Regions from separate parts of the Chryseobacterium arthrosphaerae genome, predicted to be linked through region 2. Evidence: riboswitches for the same ligand, from Rfam matches in the RefSeq annotation. Region 2 holds a riboswitch; the other holds the start of a gene.
The links. A riboswitch is a leader RNA that binds a small molecule or an ion and turns the genes downstream of it on or off. The one in region 2 is predicted to bind cobalamin.

Region 1 (4,754 bases), 150 kb from region 2:
TGCTGGAACAGGAGAAATTCAGAAAGCTTGGGGCTGACAAAGATGAATCCAAACGCCTTCAGGTCGTAAAAAGAAAGATCACCCAACAGCTTAAAAAGGAAGAGGTCATTGAAAAAATTGCCGAAACCAATGAAAAGCTTGAAGAGAAACGTAAAAGCGACCGTGCCGTATGGATGAAAATAGGTCAGCGTGTACGCATCACCGGAAGCACCAGTGTAGGAACTATTGAAAAGATCTCCAGAAACAAGGTGATTGTCAATTACGGAACCTTTAAGACGACGATTGATGCAGATGAACTTGAGAGAATTTAAGTGATTTTAAAATTACATGAACGCAAATAAACAAAGAGAGAGTACTGATACGTGCTCTCTTTTTATATTTATCTGATATTTTTCTTATTTTTAAAGAAAACTATAATTTATGAAACCATTAAAAGTACTTTCAGATCTTTTGCCGATACCAAGTTATACGGTGATCATCCTGTGTTTTTTCTTTCCTTTTTTTCTGATAAAATGTGGTGATACCACTCTGATGTCTCTCAAAGGAACAGATCTGGTAACGGGAGTTTCTAAAAAAGACATGAGTAAACGGATGAAAGAAAACCTGAAAAAGAACTCCCCTTTTGGTTCTGCATTCGGGAATGATTCCGCAGATCAGTCATCAGATACAGACAGTGAATATTCCCCGCTGAATGAATCCCGGGATAAAAAAGACAATGAAAATATTCCTCCCAGCCCTCTTATCATCATTGCATTTCTGGCTGCCATTGCAGGAATTATTGTTCAGCTGATAAAAAGTGTCAGAAAAAAATACCTGTATCATATTGTATTTTCTCTGATAGGGCTTCTTTCTTTTCTAATATTTTACTGGACCTTTCAATCCAAAATGGAGGGACTTGGAAACAATAAAATCGGAATGGGATTAGGAGGCGGAGTGACGATCAGTTATGGTTTTGGAACTGCATTTTATTTAGGGGCCGTCCTTTTTCTGGCCATTCTTCTTTTCTTCGGAGTATTTTCCTATTTCCTGAAAAATGATCCGGAAGCTATCTATGGGGCGCCAAAACAAAATACAGAAACCTGATACAGAAAGCAAATAAAAAAGATAGCAGGAAGTACGGCAAGATCATTCTCTTCCGCATTTAATTTATATATTTGGGGATCAAAAAATTTTCACAATGACTTTCATCAACAAAGCATTTTATCTGTCCGCATTCAGTTTTTTGTCCCTAGCCTTCGTTAAAGGCCAGAATAAAGTTCCTTTTGGAGTTGTAAAAGCCGAAGAAGGATATGCCAATGTACGGGTACATAAAGATAACTACAGAAAAATTGTAGATAAAATCCGTATGCGTAAAGGAGATGTATTTGTTTATGTAAAGCCTGCTCCCGGAGAAACGGAATGGATCTGGATCAAATATCCTGAAAAACAGGATGAAGACAAGCCGTTTGTACGCTATGAAACCCTTGACAGGGAAGGAATGGTGAATAAAGAACGTATTGCTTATATCGATCAGCTTCCTGCCTATACTCCATCAAAATCCAAGAACGGAAGGTCACTGATCTTCACAGACAACTCGGACCCGAAAGTCCCTACAGCCCAGAGAAGCAAAGTAGTAATTGATGTTTACCCTTCCAATGCCGGTTATCGTAAGAAAGAAAAAGATGCAGACGGCAAACTTCTTACCATCGATAAAGTAAAGCCGTGGGGAATAGGGAACGATCTTCCTGAAGGAATGACAGAGATCAAATCGATCCGGGTACAACAGCCGGGAAGAGGTTCGGTTTTCGTAAGAGAAGCGATCAAGAATATGTTTCAGCCGACTATGGATTTTGAAAACGTAGGAGTAACCGCCCTAGACAATGATAATATTTTTCTTTATATGATCAATGGTACCGGGGAAAACAGATATACTACCCTGTGGACCATCAAGAAAGGAAGAGTGATCAGCCAGATTATTTACCATAATCCGGAATAAATTCATTATTTTTGCCCCCGAAAAGTTTAACGCTTATTCATCACAGAAACTGGTTCTGCCTAGCCGCAGATTAAAAGGGAACCGTGTGAAAATCACGGACTGTCGCGCAACTGTAAGTAACTGAAATCTTTATCAAAAGATCCACTGTGCGAGGCATGGGAAGGAGATAAAAGATGTTACAAGTCAGGAGACCTGCCTTTTTCTTAAACAAGAAACTTTCGCGATCTGAAGTTTTATTGATCTGATGGATTGTTTCAGGAATTTCTAAGGTTCCTGTCATTATTCTGTTGTTTTAATATGATTTCATTTCGCTTTAATTAATAATGAAATATGACTACAGAAGAAAGAATTGAAGCTGCCGAAACCAGAATTTTTAAAGCGGTTTTCCCAAACACTACCAACCATTATGATACTCTTTTCGGAGGTACAGCCATGCAGCTGATGGATGAAGTAGCCTTTATTGCAGCTACCCGTTTTGCAAGAAAGAGAGTAGTAACCGTAAGCAGTGACAAGATCGATTTTAAAAAACCTATTCCTGCCGGAACGATTGTAGAACTGATCGGAAGAGTTTCATACGTTGGAAAGACCAGTATGAAAGTAAGTGTAGAGATCTATACAGAGCAGATGTATTCCTATGAAAGAGAAAAGGCTATTGTAGGTGACTTTACTTTTGTTGCCATCGATGAATTCAAAAAACCAATTCAGATTTTATAAATAGATTCGGGCGGCCTTTGGCCGCCCGAATCTATTATTTCTACGATTTAAAAGTATTACTTCAAAACCTTTTCAGTTTCCAGGCTTCTGTTCAGCAACAACTCAAAAGCCTCTCCCATTTCATCGGAAGCTCTGGTAATGGCATTTTCAAGCATATTTCTGATTTGTTTTTCGGTAACGCCAGCTTCTGTCCAGCTTTTTCCTGAGGTATGGGAGTTCAGGATAAACGGCATGATCCTGTCAATGGAACAGGCAAAAATAGCATCCGGTGTTTTTTCTTCTTCAAATTCAAGCCACAGATTAAAGAATTCTGTGCGTAGAGGCTCATCCAGGATTCCGAAGATCTTTTGTGCTGAGGCTTTTTCACGCTCAAACTTTCCTACCATGGCTTTTTCATCAAAAAGGAATGTATCTCCTGCTTCAATTTCTACCAGATCATGAATAGAAAGCATTCTGATCACCCTTAAAAGATCGATATCTGCCCGGTTTTTAGCATAAGGATAAAGGATCTGTGCCAGGATAATGATCTGCCATGAGTGTTCAGCCGTATTCTCTCTTCTGGTGTCATCTGCATTATAATTTCTTCTTTGCACGTTCTTCAGGGCATCTACGGCCAGAATAAAATCAATCTCTTTCTGTATCTTCATCTTACTTTAGTTTATTATATTCTTCTGATGAGTAAATCCTGGTTTTGGTTACCCATTTATTCTTTATTTTTTCTTTTGTGATCACTTTTACACGGTCTTCATTGGTCATATCCACTTCTTTTTCAAAAACTTTATCCAGTCCTTTATTCGGGATTACGGCGTATTCTGTAGTAAAAAGATCACAGCAACCGGATTTTCCGAAAGTAGTCAGACGTTTGCGTTGGGAGTCAACACCAAAAAAATCAAATCCGTTTGATGCAAGTTCCGTAAGTTCTTTACTTTTTACAAAGCTCATTCTGGTACTGTTGAACACATATACATCATAAGAAGCACTGTGATAGTTCCCCATATTTCCGTTCCTTAAGGCTATATCTTCGGTACCGTCAAAATTAAAATCATCGATGATAATAGCGCTCTGGTCTTTGGCCAGCTCCATCATTTTTCCGGGTTTTGGCTTTTGATCAGGCTTTAGGTCTATTACCAGGTCATCAGATACAAAGGTCTGTACCCTGGTATTGCTGTTATTAAACAACTCTACGGTTCCTTTGCCTGTACATCTGCTATCATAACAATTTTCAGAATGAATGACAGCACTATAATTTTTCGAGATATTTTTGACTTCAAACTGGTATTGCGCAAAGCACAAAGGCCCCAGAACAACGAAAGCCGAAAGATTCTTAAACTTATTCAATAGATTCATAGTAATAGTAAATGGATTGGAAGTGTTTTTTAAAATTCATAACAAAAATACGAATCATAATACCGATCTCAAAATTCCGGTTTCATATTTTACTATTCATTTCCTCCAAAGAGGTCTTGGTCTACTTATCGTTTGGGTCTCTGAAATTCAATAGGAATAGGCTTCAGCCCATCCTCAACCGATAAAAATCTTCCATTGGCTTTAGCTAAAACCTGTTCAGACACAAATACCATTAAAAACACCACACATTTTCCTCCTTATTCAACCCAATTCAAGTCAAATTTCAAAAAAATGCACTTGATTTTGTTTTTATTAATTTTCAATTAAAAATTTATAATACTGATTGTCAAATGATTAATAATTTTATTTTAAAAATTTCACTACTTTGTATTGCATAATACCATTTTATTTACATATCTTTGTAATGTAAAATTAGAATACGCTCAACTAGCTAGGGGCATTTTTCTAACTATAAACCTTAATTAACAAAACTTATCAAAGATGAATACTGAAAATACCAAAGCGCAAATGCGAAAAGGAATTCTGGAATTCTGTATTCTAAGTCTCATCAATAACCGTGAAATGTATGTTTCCGATCTGATTGATGAACTGAAAAAAGGAAAACTGGATGTAGTGGAAGGGACCCTCTACCCTCTTCTTACAAGACTTAAAAACGGAGAGTTTCTCTCCTACAGATGGGAAGAATCTACCGGAGGAC
Region 2 (4,754 bases):
TCTCATTAGAGTCGGTATAAGTTGATCCGTTAAACATCCCCTGCACATATAATTTCATAAAATCATAATGATAATCTATATTTCCGGTAAATTTATGTAAGGGAACATACATCAATTGCTTTTGAATATCGAGATCTGTTGACCTGGTATAGGAATATCCCAGATTAGATTTCAAAATATGCTTTCCAAACTGTTTTTCTAATTCCAACTGAGTTTCCAGTCCATATGCTTCCACTCTATTAGTATTGGAAGCAGCATAATATCCGGCAGGAGTTTGGAGCCAACGGATCATATCCTGAATTTTCATATAATAAGGAGCTACAGAAAGTTTAAAGACTCCCATTTTAAAAAGGTTTCTCAACTCAAATTGATAAGAGGTTTCAGGTTTTAAATCTTTATTTCCTCCCAGAGCCCAATACAAATCATTAAATGAAGGCGCTCTGAAATTTCTTGAAACATTTAATTCCAGCTCATACCATTTTGCTGTATTCCATTTTCCTGAGAAAGAAAATAAAGTTGGCGAACTTATGTCTTCAACAAAATCTTTTTTAATTCCAGCTTCAAAACGTAAATCCTTTGTTGGGAAATAACGAAGTAAGGCCGAAACAGCCCCTGCATTCCTACTAATATCTCCAATTCCTGAACTCCCCTCTCCTTTTCCTTTATTGGTCTGAAATTCACCAATAATATTGATATTCCATTTTGAATTTAGAAAATAATTGAAATCGTTTTTTAAAATATAGTTTTTTCCTGTTCCTCCACTACTTGCAGGCTTGCCAAGAGTACCAAAATATTGAAAATTCTCTTCTGTGTAAGCAGCCCTGAATGAATTACTGAATTTTGTATTATTCCAATCCCATGAAACAAGACTCCGAAGATTCTGAGTTTCATACTTTGTTTTATTTTCCAGATCTCCGAAATGAACAGGATAATGTTGTTTTCCATCAAAAATCTCTGATATCCAGGAAACCTGATGTTTCGGAGCTATCTTATAGGCAACTGCTATATTAATATTAGTATTATAATACTGTCCATTATCATTGTTATAAATTTTTCTGTAATCTTCCTCAACTGTATAATCGTTTTTACTTATCGAGTGATTTCCCGAAACCTTAAAACTGAACTTATCATTACTGTAAGAACCTTTCACAAAGTTATTATAGGTATTAAAAGATGCTACCTCAGAAAATAGGGCCCCGTGAAAACCTTTATTAAAATCAAGGGTATTATTGAGGTGAATACTCCCGCCAATGGCTCCGCTGCCGTAGATAACACTCCCTCCGCCAGCTTTTATTCCGATCTGGTCATAGCCGAACGCAGCAATATTATTGATATCTCCCTGTCCTAAAAAATTAGAGTTGATATTAATGCCGTTCCATACAAAAGCAGTCTGCTGAGCAGTAGTTCCTCTGAAAGATGGAGAAGAAACCGCTCCACGGCCATTTTCTTTAATATAAACCTGAGATTGAAATCTGAGAAGTTCGGAAAGGTTGGTTGAGTTTTTTTCAACTTCTTCTGCTGAGATGGTTTTTACAGGATGAAAGAGCTTCACTCTGCTCATCTGATTGTCGAAAACATAAATAGTATCTATGGTCTTCTCCTGTGCTAAAAGAAAACAGCCATAAGACGAAAAAAACAGTACTAAAGATCTTTTTATACCCATATTCTTTTACTTTTCCTCCGAAAGCAATATGTTTTTTAAATTATAATTCCGGCAGGTCTCCTGACTTTCGCTTTCTGCACCTTCCCGTTTTCACAGTGGTTTTTTACAGAAATTTTTATTGCGATCTACAGTTGCGGGGACAGTCCGGGAGTTACACCCGATTCCCTTTTCATTCCAAAATACTGGAAACCAAAATTTTTGCAAAGATAGTTTTTTATATGTATTGGACAAAAACCAGACATATCGCCCAAAGCACTATGTTTTTCCGACATATATACAAAAGAGCAGCTGCTCTCATTACTGAAAACAGCTGTTCATACCACTACTTGTATTTAATATGAAATTATTTTTTGATGAATTTATAAGTCTGCTGTTTTCCTCTTTTTACCGAATATTGAAGAATATAATCCCCATTGGATAAAGATGATACATCAATACGGTCTTCTACAGCATCATATGATTTTACTTTTTGTCCTGCCATATTATATATTTCCGCCTTTTCAATTTTTTCTGTTCCCTTGAAATACAGGATATCAGCAACAGGATTAGGATAAATACTTATTGTATTTTTATCTTTTAATAGTTCTTTGGTAGACAGGTAGCTGGTAAGATCCAGATAAAAAGCAACCATCTGATTGGAAGAATCGGTCCCCATACCTGCAATTTTCTTTCCGTCCTGGGAAATGGCAAGAGGCAGCCCCATCGTTACCCCGTTGGTATTAATACCTAATCCTACTGCATAATCATTAAGATTAATACGTCCGCTTTCCGATGTCCAGATAAAACCTTCTCCTGACATTGGCGGTGCTCCGAATGCCCTGTAATAGCCAATGACTTTTGTACCGTCTGCAGAAATTCCTGTAGCGCCTCCTTTGAAGAAGAATGAGGCATTGGGATGCGTTATATAAGTAAGCCCGTTTGTAGCATTCCAGACATAGGGATTAGGGTTTCCGGCTCCTATAATCGTGTTTCCGTCCGCAGAAATGCCCCCTGCTTCACCTACGTTATTCCCGTTACCATCTGTAATGAAGGTCTCGGCTCCATCTACCCATTTTGCACCGCTTCTTGTTCCTGTTGGTTCATCCTGCCATCCTACAATCACCATTCCGTTGGCACTTATGGCATTTGCCCTTGAACTTCTTCCCGGTACTATACTTCCCAGGTCTACCATTCCGCCGGTTTCATCCCATTTCACGGCATGTGCATTGGCTGCAGTAAGAAAGCCCAGCCCTACAATCGTATTTCCGTCCGTTGACATTCCCCATGTAGAGCTTACACTCCCATCCCAGCCGGTAGGTACAAGGCCTCCCCTGTTTACCCATGTGGAAGTTGCTATATCATAAGTTGATATTTCATTAAATCCTGTTGCGGTATTGGTAACTGAAGAGGCTATTTTCTTTCCGTCATTAGAAACAACGGTTCTTCCTGCAGCCGGATATCCGTTGGAGATCATTCCTATCTGTTCAAGTCCTCCGGCGGCAGTCCATTTATATATTCCGCCGGCACTGGTATGCATACTCACGATTCCACTGTCAGAAACTGAGCCTACATTATAATTTCCCAAGCCCATTACCGTAAGCTGTGCTTCCGCAATATTAAAATTAAGAAAGAAATAAGCCGCCAATACTTTCATTGACATTTTGTAAATTTTTCTCATATATTATTATATTTAGTATTTGAAATTATTGAAAACAATATTAATCTTATATTTACCAAAATAAAAGAATTTGACTTTCACAATTCATGAATTTCAAAAGAATTAAAAACATAAAACACTGATAACAAACGACATAAAAACAATCCGTTTTGAAGACAGATTTCAGAAGAATCATTCAAAAAAAATTAAAAAGCAATATATTATCCGTAAAAATGACTGAAAGTAGTAGACGGGTTTTAGGGTTGCTGTTTATATTGTATTCCATCGTCATCAATGGACAATCCGGTCCCGACTTCAATATTCTGGCAGATAAGGCCTTCCAGAAACTCTATCAGAATCCTGACGACTGCATCAGCTATTCACAGGGGCTTCTTGTAAGTGATCAGGGAACGGAGCATAAAATAATACTTCAGAACATCATTTCGCAAGCTTTTGCCATGAAAGGTGACTACGTACAGTCTGTCAATATTTATTCTCAAAAAGAAGATGCCGGTCTGAAGAAAGATCTTTCTTATTTCTTACAGGTTTTTGGAGATTACAGCCTTGCAGATCAATATCAGAATCTGGGATTGTATAGCCAGTCAAAGAAAATTATTACGGCCCTTTTATCTGATTCCAGGCTACTGAAAAGTACGGATCCGAAATTAAAAACAACAGCTGCCAAGCTTTTCCAATTGCAGGCTATCAACTTTGGAATCAATAAAAATTATCGTGCAGGATTGGAAAATCTTGCTAAAAGCGATCAATACCTGAACCATCATGACGAAGAGAGCAGGATCATTAGGATTGAAAACAATATCTTCCGTTCTTCCTATCTGATGAGACAAAATAACCCGGAAGACTCTAAACAGCTCATAGAACATGTGATTTCAGATCTTGAACAAAGGAAAAACTCTCCTTTCCTTCTCAGTTTAGCCTATGAAAGCTTATCCCGGTATTATTTTTTAAAACAGGATTATAAAACATCAGCTGAAAAACTGGAAACCGGACTCTCATTGATCGAAAAACTTCCTTTCAACAATTTAAAAATAAAAATCTATGAATCTCTTTCAAGGAATTATTTTGCTCTCCATGACGATGTGAAGTATCACCAATACAATAAATCCTATACTGATCTGAAGACCCAGAACGATGCTCATACAAGAGAAGGAATACGGTATATTGTAAAACTCATGGAAACCAATCAGAACAAAAACCTTGAATTTCAGAAGCAGAATTACTTAGGATCACTTTGGTTCTTCATCCTTACCTTACTTTTGATCATCATTGGATTGCTGGTCTTTTTTCTGATCATCAGAAACAAAAATAAAGACTTAAAAAAGCAATTTGATTTTTTTGAAAAGCAGAGCCAACTGAAACAGAAAAACAACTCTGTAACAAACAGTTCAACAGAAAAGGCTGAAGTGCTGGAAAAAGTCCAGGGTAAAGACTCCG

Region 1: another riboswitch for cobalamin. It lies ahead of BBI00_RS10570 (acyl-CoA thioesterase); the one in region 2 lies ahead of BBI00_RS11275 (TonB-dependent receptor plug domain-containing protein).

What each region holds. Positions count from the first base shown of each region.
Region 1 is NZ_MAYG01000001.1:2,358,406-2,363,159, forward strand. It holds gene BBI00_RS10555 (endonuclease MutS2) at 1-311, shown strand, start outside; gene BBI00_RS10560 (hypothetical protein) at 421-1,083, shown strand; gene BBI00_RS10565 (hypothetical protein) at 1,178-1,975, shown strand; cobalamin riboswitch at 2,009-2,189, shown strand; gene BBI00_RS10570 (acyl-CoA thioesterase) at 2,306-2,689, shown strand; gene BBI00_RS10575 (HD domain-containing protein) at 2,746-3,336, opposite strand; gene BBI00_RS10580 (XAC2610-related protein) at 3,338-4,036, opposite strand; gene BBI00_RS10585 (PadR family transcriptional regulator) at 4,538-4,754, shown strand, end outside.
Region 2 is NZ_MAYG01000001.1:2,506,729-2,511,482, forward strand. It holds gene BBI00_RS11275 (TonB-dependent receptor plug domain-containing protein) at 1-1,663, opposite strand, end outside; cobalamin riboswitch at 1,697-1,872, opposite strand; gene BBI00_RS11280 (T9SS type A sorting domain-containing protein) at 2,007-3,320, opposite strand; gene BBI00_RS11285 (helix-turn-helix domain-containing protein) at 3,533-4,754, shown strand, end outside.